2 regions of the Nonomuraea sp. NPDC049709 genome follow, and region 2 is predicted to be linked to the other one. Evidence: riboswitches for the same ligand, from Rfam matches in the RefSeq annotation. Region 2 holds a riboswitch; the other holds the start of a gene.
The links. A riboswitch is a leader RNA that binds a small molecule or an ion and turns the genes downstream of it on or off. The one in region 2 is predicted to bind cyclic di-AMP.
Positions count from the first base shown of each region.

Region 1: another riboswitch for cyclic di-AMP. It lies ahead of AB0J69_RS49865 (CHAP domain-containing protein); the one in region 2 lies ahead of AB0J69_RS17250 (C40 family peptidase).

Region 1 is NZ_JBFANM010000081.1:7,619-12,805, forward strand. Features, by position in the region: gene AB0J69_RS49855 (DUF4832 domain-containing protein) at 1-1,497, shown strand, start outside; gene AB0J69_RS49860 (GH25 family lysozyme) at 1,697-2,461, opposite strand; cyclic di-AMP (ydaO/yuaA leader) riboswitch at 2,474-2,618, opposite strand; cyclic di-AMP (ydaO/yuaA leader) riboswitch at 3,042-3,190, shown strand; gene AB0J69_RS49865 (CHAP domain-containing protein) at 3,203-3,841, shown strand; gene AB0J69_RS49870 (class I SAM-dependent methyltransferase) at 4,033-4,617, shown strand; gene AB0J69_RS49875 (hypothetical protein) at 4,644-5,138, opposite strand.
Region 2 is NZ_JBFANM010000015.1:117,979-123,165, forward strand. Features, by position in the region: gene serA (phosphoglycerate dehydrogenase) at 1-173, shown strand, start outside; gene AB0J69_RS17240 (class I SAM-dependent methyltransferase) at 638-1,162, opposite strand; gene AB0J69_RS17245 (SSI family serine proteinase inhibitor) at 1,177-1,566, shown strand; gene AB0J69_RS17250 (C40 family peptidase) at 1,639-2,043, opposite strand; cyclic di-AMP (ydaO/yuaA leader) riboswitch at 2,242-2,383, opposite strand; gene AB0J69_RS17255 (3-isopropylmalate dehydrogenase) at 2,483-3,529, shown strand; gene AB0J69_RS17260 (branched-chain amino acid aminotransferase) at 3,779-4,876, shown strand; gene AB0J69_RS17265 (O-methyltransferase) at 4,919-5,187, opposite strand, start outside.

The sequences.
Region 1 (5,187 bases), on a different contig from region 2:
TACAAGGAAGGCTCCCCGCTGGCCGGCGTCACGCTGCCGCGGTCGCTCGGCGGGGCCAGTTACGCCCAGCTCGAACGGGCCCTCAGCCACGGCGCGGAGAACAAGTGGATCACGGCTTCGATGGGCGGCGAGGTCCGGCCCGAGATCCAGTCCTCGGCGTTCGCCTCCTGGCCCGGCGGCTCCGGGCAGGTCGACAACATGAAGGCGTGCATCGAGCTGGAGCACACCACCTGGAAGATCAACGAACAGAGCCAGAGTTACGCGGCCGGCGACCCGAACGTCGCGGCGGCCGTCCGCCTCATGGGGTACGACCTCACCGTCGACAACGCGTACTTCAAGGACACCGCGAGCGGCACCACGAACGTGGGCGTACGGATCAGGAACAACGGGGTGGCGCCGTTCTACTACCCGTGGACGGTCACCCTCGGCCTGAAGAACAGCGCCGGGACCGTGGTCAGGACCTTCGACACGTCCTGGGACCTCCGCACGGTCATGCCGCTCAAGATCCGCGCGTTCCCCGACTGGGGTGTGGGCCCGGACCCGACCTATCTGGACCACGGCTACCCGCAGTACTTCCAGACCGGCGTCAACCTCTCCGGCGTCCCCAACGGCGGCTACCAGTGGGTCCTCCGGGTGAAGAACCCGCTGGAGACCGTCTCCGCGAACGCCAAGAGGCTTCGCTTCGCCAACGCCACCCAGGGCGCCGACGGCTGGCTCGGCCTCGGCCCGGTCACCGTCGGCAGCGGCGGCGGCCAGGACACCACGGCGCCGACCGCGCTCACCGGGCTGACCTCCCCGTCACGCACCGCGAACTCGGTCACCCTGTCCTGGACGGCGGCCACGGACAACGTCGGCGTGGCCGGATACCGCATCTACCGCGGCACCACCCAGGCCGGGACGTCGGCGACGACCTCCTTCACCGAGACCGGGCTGAACCCCGCGACCTCCTACACCTACACCGTCAGGGCCTACGACGCCGCGGGCAACACCTCCGCCGCGTCGGCGCCGGTCACCGTCGTCACCCTCCCGGCGACGTCCGCGGGCCTGGTCGTGGACGACTTCGACGGCAACCCGGCGTACCCGTCCGCCGCCCGCAACGACCTCGGCAGGTGGACCGGCGGGAACTGCTTCCTCAACGGCGGCGGCTCCGGCGCCGTGTCCGGCGGGGCGCTCAGCCTGCGGTACGACAACTGCGGCTGGTTCGGCAGTGACGTGTACACCGACCTGTCCGCGTACACGCATCTCGTCGTCCGGATCAAGGGCGCGGCAGGGGGCGAGCAGGCCCACTTCCACCTCAGTCTCGGCGGGGCGACCAAGGCCTTCGGCGACTTCACGCTCGACGGCGGCGGCCATCCGGCCATCACCACCGCGTACAAGGACATCAGGCTTCCGATGTCCGCGAACGGGATCAACCGCGCGTCCCCCGGACAGCTCGCGATGGGCTTCTGGTACGGCGGCGACAGCACCGTCACCATCGACTCCCTCTCGTTCGAGTGACCCACCGGGAGGCCGGGATCGGGCTGCCGCTCCCGGCCTTCCGGGCCGCCCCGACCGTCTCAGCGGGCCGGCGTACCGTTCGCGGCGACGCGCTGCCCGGCCCCGCCCCGGCCTCGCTCGCCACCGCCCTGCTCTTCGGCTCTGCGGCGCTGGTTCCGCGGCGGGTGCCCCCCGGGCGGCAGGGAGGGCCTGACGCCGGTCAGGCGGCGCGCCTGCCCAGGTCGCGCAGCTGGTCGGGGGTCAGCGCGGAGACGTTCTGGTCGATGGGGGAGTCGGTGTACTGGTGGATGGTCCAGGACTTCCAGTCGGCGGGCGGGGTGAGCGCGCCCTTGGCCCTGCTGTAGTGGGCGACCCACAGGGGGTAGTCGGCCAGGCCCTTGCCGTACGTGTCGGCGAAGTTCCAGCCGCTGTAGAACATCGGGGTGATCCCGGTCCTGGCCTTCACGTGTGCCAGCCACGCCTTGGCCCAGGCGTTCACCTGGGCGACGGACCTGTCGTCGGTCGTCTCCAGGTCCAGGACCAGCAGGTCGCCGCCCTTGGCGGGCTGGGCGTTCACCACGGACAGGAAGTGCTCGGCCTCGGCGATGGGGTCGTTGCCGGGGTGGCCGAAGTGGTACGCGCCGCGCACGATGCCCTTGTCGCCCAGCTCACGCCAGTGACGGGCGAACGAGGCGTCGCGGAAGCCGGTGCCCTCGGTGGCCTTGATGATGCCGAACTGGGCGGGGCTGGCGGCCCAGTCGTACTGGGGCTCGTAGTTGGAGATGTCCAGGCCGTACGTGAGCTGCTGGGTCCTGTGCTGGGCTGCCTGCACGGTGGCGCCGTGATCGGTGGGCGAGGCGAGCACCGTACCGGTCGCGCCGGTGACGGCGGTGGTAGCGGCCAGGATCACGCCTCCGACGGCCAGTGCGAAGAGCTCGGCGGGGCGGCGGTTCCTGACGATCGCGGCGAGCTGAGGCTTGAGCATGGGGATGTCGACTCCTTCTTCCATGCCGCCTACCGGGTTAGCTGACGGGTTCGGGACTGGAAGTCGCCCCTACGGGCGCGGCTCGGGCCGGCGTCCGATTCACCCCGGAAAGTGGATCCCCGGCTCCGCGGGGTCGCGGATTCGGCGGGCGCGGCGGACCGCGCCCAGTAAAGGTACAGATCTCCCTAAAGTGGGAGCAAGTACGGCAAAGCGAAGGCCCATGTTCGTCGGCGGGAACCAGCCCGAAAAGCCGCGCCGGCAAGGGTTTCCGGGGCTGGGTAAAGTTTCCGGCGCCGCCCTGGTCGCCGCCCCGGAACGGCTGTGACTTGTGATACTCGTGATGCGACCGCTTTTGCCCTCCTAAACCCCGTCCACCATGCTGCTTGGGTAAAGAATTCTGTCGCGATCGCCTATGTCGCAGGGGATCCTGTTGCCTTTCCCAGGGCCCGGCTTGCATCTTTCTATGCGATTCGCTTACCTTTGAGGACTCAAGGCGTACGACCTGACGACAAGCACTTGTCGCGTGACGCCGTTCATTTGTCGAGACCGCGTCTCACCAGCACGTACGTGCAGGGATGTGTGACGCGGCCCGCCGAATCCGTGAATGCAGCGGAACCGGGGACCCACTTTTTTCTGGGGTGAATCGGCGCGCTCTGATCCGAGCGCACCGTAGGGCACTTCCACGCCCGAACCCGTCAGCTAACCCGGTAGGCGGCATGGAAGCGAGGAGCAATCCAAGTAATGGCCAAGTACACCCTTTCCCGTGCCCTGAAGCCCGCGAGCCTCACCCGGTTCGCCGTCGGGGCGGCCGTGGCGGCCGGTGCCGTTCTCGCCGCCGGTCCGGCCTTCGCCGCCGACGACTCCTCCCAGGCGCAGAAGTCCGCGGGTCAGGTGTCCGCGCAGTCGGTGCTGAAGGTCGCCGAGTCGCAGATCGGCGTGGCCGAGAACGCCGCGGGCGGTGGCACCCCGTTCCACAGCTGGTACATGTCCTCGCCCCGGGCGCAGGAGACCATCACCCGTGACGGCGGAAGTGTACGGGCCTACGCCAACGCTCCGTGGTGCGCCATGTTCGTCTCCTGGGTCGGCGAGAAGGCCGGCGTCCGCCCCACCATGGGCTGGGACGCCTACACCGTCACCTACGCCAAGTGGTTCCAGACCAACCAGCACTGGGGCACGATCGCCAAGCCCGGCGCCGTCGTCTTCTTCGACTGGAACGGCAAGAGCACCACGGGCATCGACCACGTGGGCCTGGTCAAGCAGGACAACGGCAACGGCACGATCACCACGATCGAGGGCAACACCGGCAACGGCAAGGTCGAGCAGCGCATCCGGCCCAAGTCCCAGGTCGTCGGCTACGGCTACCCCCAGTACAAGGCCTGATCCCAGGTAGGCCGCACGCTCCTTGCCAGGTGCGATGGCCAAGGGACACCGGGTGGTGCAGGAGAGATCCTGCGCCACCCGTTGTGTTTGCTCCGGGAGAGCCGGGCTACGCGTGCTGCCGATACCAGTCGAGCGTCGCGGCCCCCCTGCGGAGTGCGGGATGACGTCGGAGGTAGGGCAGACTCCTACCCGTGGACGCGACGGTACGGAAGATCATCCAGGACCTGAACGAGGCCGCGGCCCGGCACGACGCCGCCCAGCAGGACAGGCTGGACCGGTGGCGGGTCCTGGAGCCCGACGCCGGGGAGTTCCTCTGGTTCCTCGCCCAGAGCATCGATGCGCGCACCATCGTCGAGATCGGCACCTCCCGCGGCGTGTCCACGCTGTGGCTGGCCGACGCGGCCCGGGCGGCCGGCGGTCACGTCCTCAGCCTCGACACCGACGCCCAGGCCCAGGCCCACGCCCGGCGTACGACGGCCGAGGCGGGCCTGGCCGACCACGTGGAGTTCCGGGTCGCCGACGGCGGCGCCGTCCTCGCGGACCTGCCGGACGGGGCGGTGGACCTGCTCTTCCTCGACGCCGAACGCCCCGAGTACCCGTCCTGGTGGCCCCATCCGTACCGCGTCCTGCGCCGGGGCGGCATCCTCGTGGCCGACAACGCCCTGTCCCACCCCGAGGAGATCGCCCCCCTGCACGACCTGCTCCGGCAGGAGCCCGGCCTGACGGTCAGCACGATCAACGTCGGCAAGGGCGAACTGGTCGCGCTACGACGCTGAGGGTGCCGCGTACGTCCGCTCGTGCGTCAGAGGGCCAGTGCGGTCATGAAGGCCATGCTGGCCGCCATGCCGGCCGAGCACGCGTTCTGGCTGAGCGTCCTGCGGTCCGGGCTTCGCCCGGGGAGAAGGTGGAGGAGCCGGGCGCACGTCCAGGCCACCCCGATGACCAGGGCCACCGCGGTCAGCGATCCGCCTCCGTGGGAGTGCGCCGGTGAGGAGGCGCCGGCGGGCGTGGGGTCGTTGAACGCCGTCAGGACCAGGAGGAGGGACATGACCACGAAGTCCTGGATGTGGTGACCGGTTTCCGCGCGGCGGGAGGGGGAGCCGCAGAGCCAGCCGGCGGTCAGCAGGGCGAGCACCCCGGCGGGGAGGAACAGGCCGCCCAGGTGCCCGAGCGCCATGCCGAGCGCCATGACGACGTGCGGCCATCTCCTGGCGGGCCGGGCGAAGGGCAGCAGGGCCGGGGCCAGGGCCAGGGCGCAGCCGACCGCTATCCCCACCGTGTGGAGGACGGCATGCATCAGGAGGTCTCGCCCAAGAGGTACGCGCGGGTGTCCATGATGCACTCCT
Region 2 (5,187 bases):
TGCTCGGCGAGTACAACATCAACATCGCCTCGATGCAGGTGGCCCGTGACGTCAAGGGCGGCAAGGCGCTCATCGCGCTGACCGTCGACTCCGCCATCCCCGCCGAGGTCGTCGAGCAGATCGGGGCCGAGATCGGCGCCGAGAGCGGCCGTTCGGTGGACCTGGAGGACTGACCTCCCACACCGGCCGAGGGGCCGTCACCCGTCTTGGGTGGCGGCCCTTTTGCGTCTCACGATGCGAGATAGTAGGACATCCAAGCAGCATGCTCGGGTACTGTGTCGAGTAATGCGCCAGGTTCTCGTACTCATTACCTGCCGCGGCGGGGCCTGTTAGGGCAGGTCGACGACCCGCCGCGGAGAGCGGCGTTGGCGTCGGCCACTAAGTCCCTTCGTCCGGTCCGTGACCCGGACCACGAGATCAGGCCCGGTCGGATTCGCGACCGGAGTCCGGCTTCCCCCTTCAGGAAATTCTGGAACGCGCCCGCGAGAAGAGATGGGTCCCATGTACGAGATGTATGCCTGGAACCGTGCCGAAGACCACGACGACGAGGCGGCCGAGGCCGTCCAGACCGCGCTGGACCGCCGCGACAACGGCGGCGCCCCTCAGAACTCCAGCCGGTAGCACACGGCCGTCCGCCTCATCGCCGGCAGGGCGCCGACGATCCAGGCCGAGATGCGGTGCGTGATCGACAGGCCGCCGCGCCCCCGGTCGGGTCGAGGTAGTAGAGCAGGCCCTCGGCGACCACCAGCGCGGGAGCGTCGCCGGGGACCCGCTCCAGCCACGCCAGATCGGTGACCGATGACCCGATCGTGGCGCAACCTGCGCGCCCGGGGAACAGCCTGCCGCGCAGTTCGATGACCTCCGGGTAGTCCACGTCGTACCAGCGGACCGACGGCGGCGGGTCCATCCGGTGGACGCGGGTGTCGAGCCCGCAGCCCAGGTGCAGCACGGTGGCCCCGGGGCGGGCGTCAAGGAACTCGCCGGCCCACCTGTCGATGAAGCGGGCCCTGAGCGCCACGGCCTTGGTACCGCCGGGTCCGATGCCCGCCTGGTGAAGTCGTGGCCGATCCGCCGCCACGCTACGCCTGGGGCAGGGGGTACGGAGACCTGCCGTTATGGATACGGAGAGTGCTGATAACGTCGCGCTCCGTATCCATTCCATGAGGAGGTCCCCCCATGCACGCTTCCCTGACCGCGATCCGCCGCGCCGCCGCCGTCGCCGTCCCCGCGCTGGCCACCGCGGCCCTGCTCGCCGCTCCCGCCCACGCGCAGGCGGCCGAGCTGACCATCACCAAGTACCACGGCGGTGTGGCCCAGCGCTGGGTCCTGACCTGCGACCCGGACGACGGCAACCACCCCGACCCGTTCGCCGGCTGCGACAGGCTGCGCGAGATCGGCGGTGACCTCGACCAGATCCGGTTCCGCCCGAACGTGCCGTGCCCGCGGATCTTCGACCCCGTCGAGGTCCAGATCCACGGTCATTTCCACGGCGAGCCGCTGGACCTCGCCGAGCAGTACCCGAACCCCTGCTTCGTGGAGCGCCTGGCCGCCCCGATCGTGCCCTGACGACCTGGAAGAGAGCCCCTGAGGCGACCTGAAAGAGAGCGGCCCCGGGCTCGCGGGGCCGCTCTCGGCTTCTCAGAGGGTGGCGGTGAGCGTGGCCGGGGCGGAGGACCGGCGCTGCTTCAGCACCTCGGTCCACTGGCGCACGCCCTTGGGATCCGGCCGGACCGCTCCCACGAACGCCTGTCTGCGCCAGGTCGAGAGCTTCTCCTCCTTCACGACGTCGCCCGTGCGCGGCGCATGCACCATGTAGCCGGGCTTCGAGATCATTCCCACGTGACCCAGGTTGCTGAAGAACACCAGGTCACCTGGCTTTAGATCGTTCCATGCGATTTTCCTGGAAAATGCCCCGTACTGTTCGCGGGCGGTGCGCGGCAGTTCGATGCCCGCGGCTTCGTAGGACCTGAGCATGAGCCCGGAGCAGTCGTACCCGCTCCTGCTGGTCCCGCCCCATACGTACGGGGTGCCGCGTTTGTCCATGGCGTAGTCGAGGGCGACCTTCCAGGCGGGCGTGGGGGCCTGCGCCTCCTGGATGCGCTTGATCTCGGCGCCGGTCAGGGTGGTGGTGTCTTTGTCCGTGGTGGCCCGGGCCTCGTCGGTGGCGGCCTGGGCGGCTGGGGTGGCCAGGATGAGCCCGGCGACACCGGCCGCCAGGGCAATGGCGATGCGAGACAGAACACTGTCCTTCCATGCGGCCGACCGGGTTAGCTGACGGGCTCGGGCCTGGAAGACGGCCCTACGGCGGTGCCGATTCGCCCCTGGGGGAAAGTTGGGTCCCCGGCTCCACGCAGCGGCTGCGTGGATTAGGCCCGACGGACTCTAACGAAACGGTCAAAAGGTCGCAAATGGCTCAAAACTGGACGTCCGAAAAATGAGATGATGTGTTCGTCAGACGAGACGAGCCGGTAAGGTACCGCCCATGGAGTCGCGTAACATCCGCTTGGCCGTCATCCCCGGGGATGGCATCGGCACCGAGGTCGTAACCGAAGGACTCAAGGTCCTGGAGGCCGTAGGCACGAAGATCGAGCCCACGCACTACGACCTGGGCGCCGCACGCTATCACCGCACCGGCGAGACGCTGCCGGACGCGGTGCTCGACGAGCTGCGCGGCTACGACGCGATCCTGCTCGGCGCCATCGGCGACCCCAGCGTGCCGCCGGGCATCCTCGAGCGCGACCTGCTGCTGCGGCTCCGGTTCGAGTTCGACCACTACGTCAACCTGCGGCCGGTCAAGCTGTTCCCCGGCGTCGAGACCCCGCTGGCCGACACGCCCGCCGAGGACATCGACATGATCGTCGTCCGCGAGGGCACCGAGGGCCTCTACGCGGGCACCGGTGGCACCATGCGGCGCGGCACGCCGCACGAGATCGCCACCCAGGAGTCGCTCAACACCGCCCACGGTGTCGAGCGCGTGGTGCGTTACGCGTTCGAGAAGGCCAAGTCGCGGCCGCGCAGAAAGCTGACCCTCGTCCACAAGACCAACGTCCTCACCTACGCCGGTGACCTGTGGCAGCGCACGGTCAACCGGGTGGCCGAGGAATACCCCGAGGTCACCACCGACTACAGCCACATCGACGCGGCCTCGATGTTCTTCGTCACCCAGCCGGAGCGCTTCGACGTGGTCGTCACCGACAACCTGTTCGGCGACATCATCACCGACCTCGGCGCGGCCGTCGCGGGCGGCATCGGCCTGGCCGCCAGCGGCAACATCAACCCTGAGCGGACCACGCCCAGCATGTTCGAGCCGGTCCACGGCAGCGCGCCCGACATCGCCGGCCAGGGCAAGGCCGACCCCACCGCGACCATCCTGTCCGTCGCCATGCTCCTCGACCACCTGGGCCTGCACGCCGAGGCGGCCAAGGTCGAGCAGGCGGTCGCCGACGACATCGTGGAGCGCCTCGCCGGCTGGGCCGGCCGCACCACGACCGAGATCGGCGACGACATCACCGCGCGAGTATCCGGCTAGGACCGCCTAGCCCCGAAGAAGCGCCTGGCGGTCCGAGAGGACTCGCCAGGCGCTTTTTCGCGTCCGCGTTCCGGCCGTGGAATGGGCTTATCACCCCCATTGGCCGCTTGCCATCCCATATGGCGAGACAATAGGAAGTACGGACTGCCCTCCCGGCCACGGCTGCTCACCGCCACCGGCTCGCAGATCCGCAGACAGTGGGCAGATTCCGGTAGATTTCGGTAGATCGCAGAGAGAAGGACCTCCGTCATGACCATCGCTCAGAAGCTCAGCTTCGACGTGCAGCTATCCGACCACGCTCGCACCGCGGCCGAGCGGGAGCAGGTACTGGCGAACCCCGGTTTCGGGCAGACCTTCACGGATCACATGATCTCGATCGACTACACCGAGGGGCAGGGCTGGCACGACGCCAGGCTCATGCCGTACGGGCCGCTCTCGCTCGACCCGGCAACCTCGGTCTTCCACTACGCGCAGGAGCTGTTCGAGGGCCTGAAGGCCTACCGCCAGATCAGCGGCTCGATCGTGACGTTCCGACCGTACGCGAACGCCTCCCGCTTCAACCGCTCGGCCCTGCGCATGGCCATGCCCGAGCTGCCCGAGGAGACGTTCGTCGACTCGCTGGAACTCCTCGTCGAGACCGACAAGGAGTGGGTGCCCACCACCGAGGGTCACAGCCTCTACCTGCGCCCCTTCATGATCGCCACCCAGGCGGGGCTCGGGGTCAACTACCCGTCGAAGACGTACAAGTACATGGTCATCGCCTCGCCGGCGGCCTCCTACTTCACCGGCGGGATCAAGCCCGTCTCCGTCTGGCTGTCCACCGAGTACACGCGGGCCGCCCCGGGCGGCACCGGCTTCGCCAAGTGCGGCGGCAACTACGCCGCGGCGTTCGTCGCGCAGCGGCAGGCGGTGGAGAACGGCTGCGACCAGGTGGTGTGGCTGGACGCGGGCGAGCACAAGTACGTCGAGGAGATGGGCGGGATGAACCTGTTCTTCGTCTTCGGCAACAAGCTCGTCACCCCGGAGCTCACCGGCACGCTGCTGCCCGGCATCACCAGGGACTCCATCCTGGAGCTGGCCGGCGACCTGGGCCTGGAGACCGAGGAGCGCCTCATCTCGGTGGACGAGTGGCAGTCCGCGTGCGAGTCGGGCGAGCTCACGGAGGTGTTCGCGTGCGGCACGGCCGCCGTGGTGACGCCGGTGGGCGTGGTGAAGGGCGCCGACCGCTCCTGGACCGTCGCCGACGGCACGCCCGGCCCGGTCACGATGCGGGTGCGCGAGGAGCTGGTGGGCATCCAGTACGGCGCCCGCCCCGACGCCCACAACTGGGTCCACAAGATCGTCTGATCGTGTTCCCCCGGGGCGGCGGGCCCGCCCCGAGGGCCCGCGCTAGTTCTTCCTGATCATCGTCATCCCGTCGGCCACGGGCAGCATCAGCACGCTCACCCGGGGATCCGCGATCACCAGGTCGTTGAACTGCCGTATCTCGACCGTCGTGGTCTCCTCGTGCGCCGGGTCGGCCACCCAGCCCCGGCGCAGCGTGTTGTCCGCCAGCAGCAGCCCGCCCGGCCGCAGCCGGTCCATCAGCAGCTCGTAGTAGGCGGGGTAGTTGCCCTTGTCGGCGTCGAGGAAGGCCAGGTCGACCGTCTGGTCGAAGG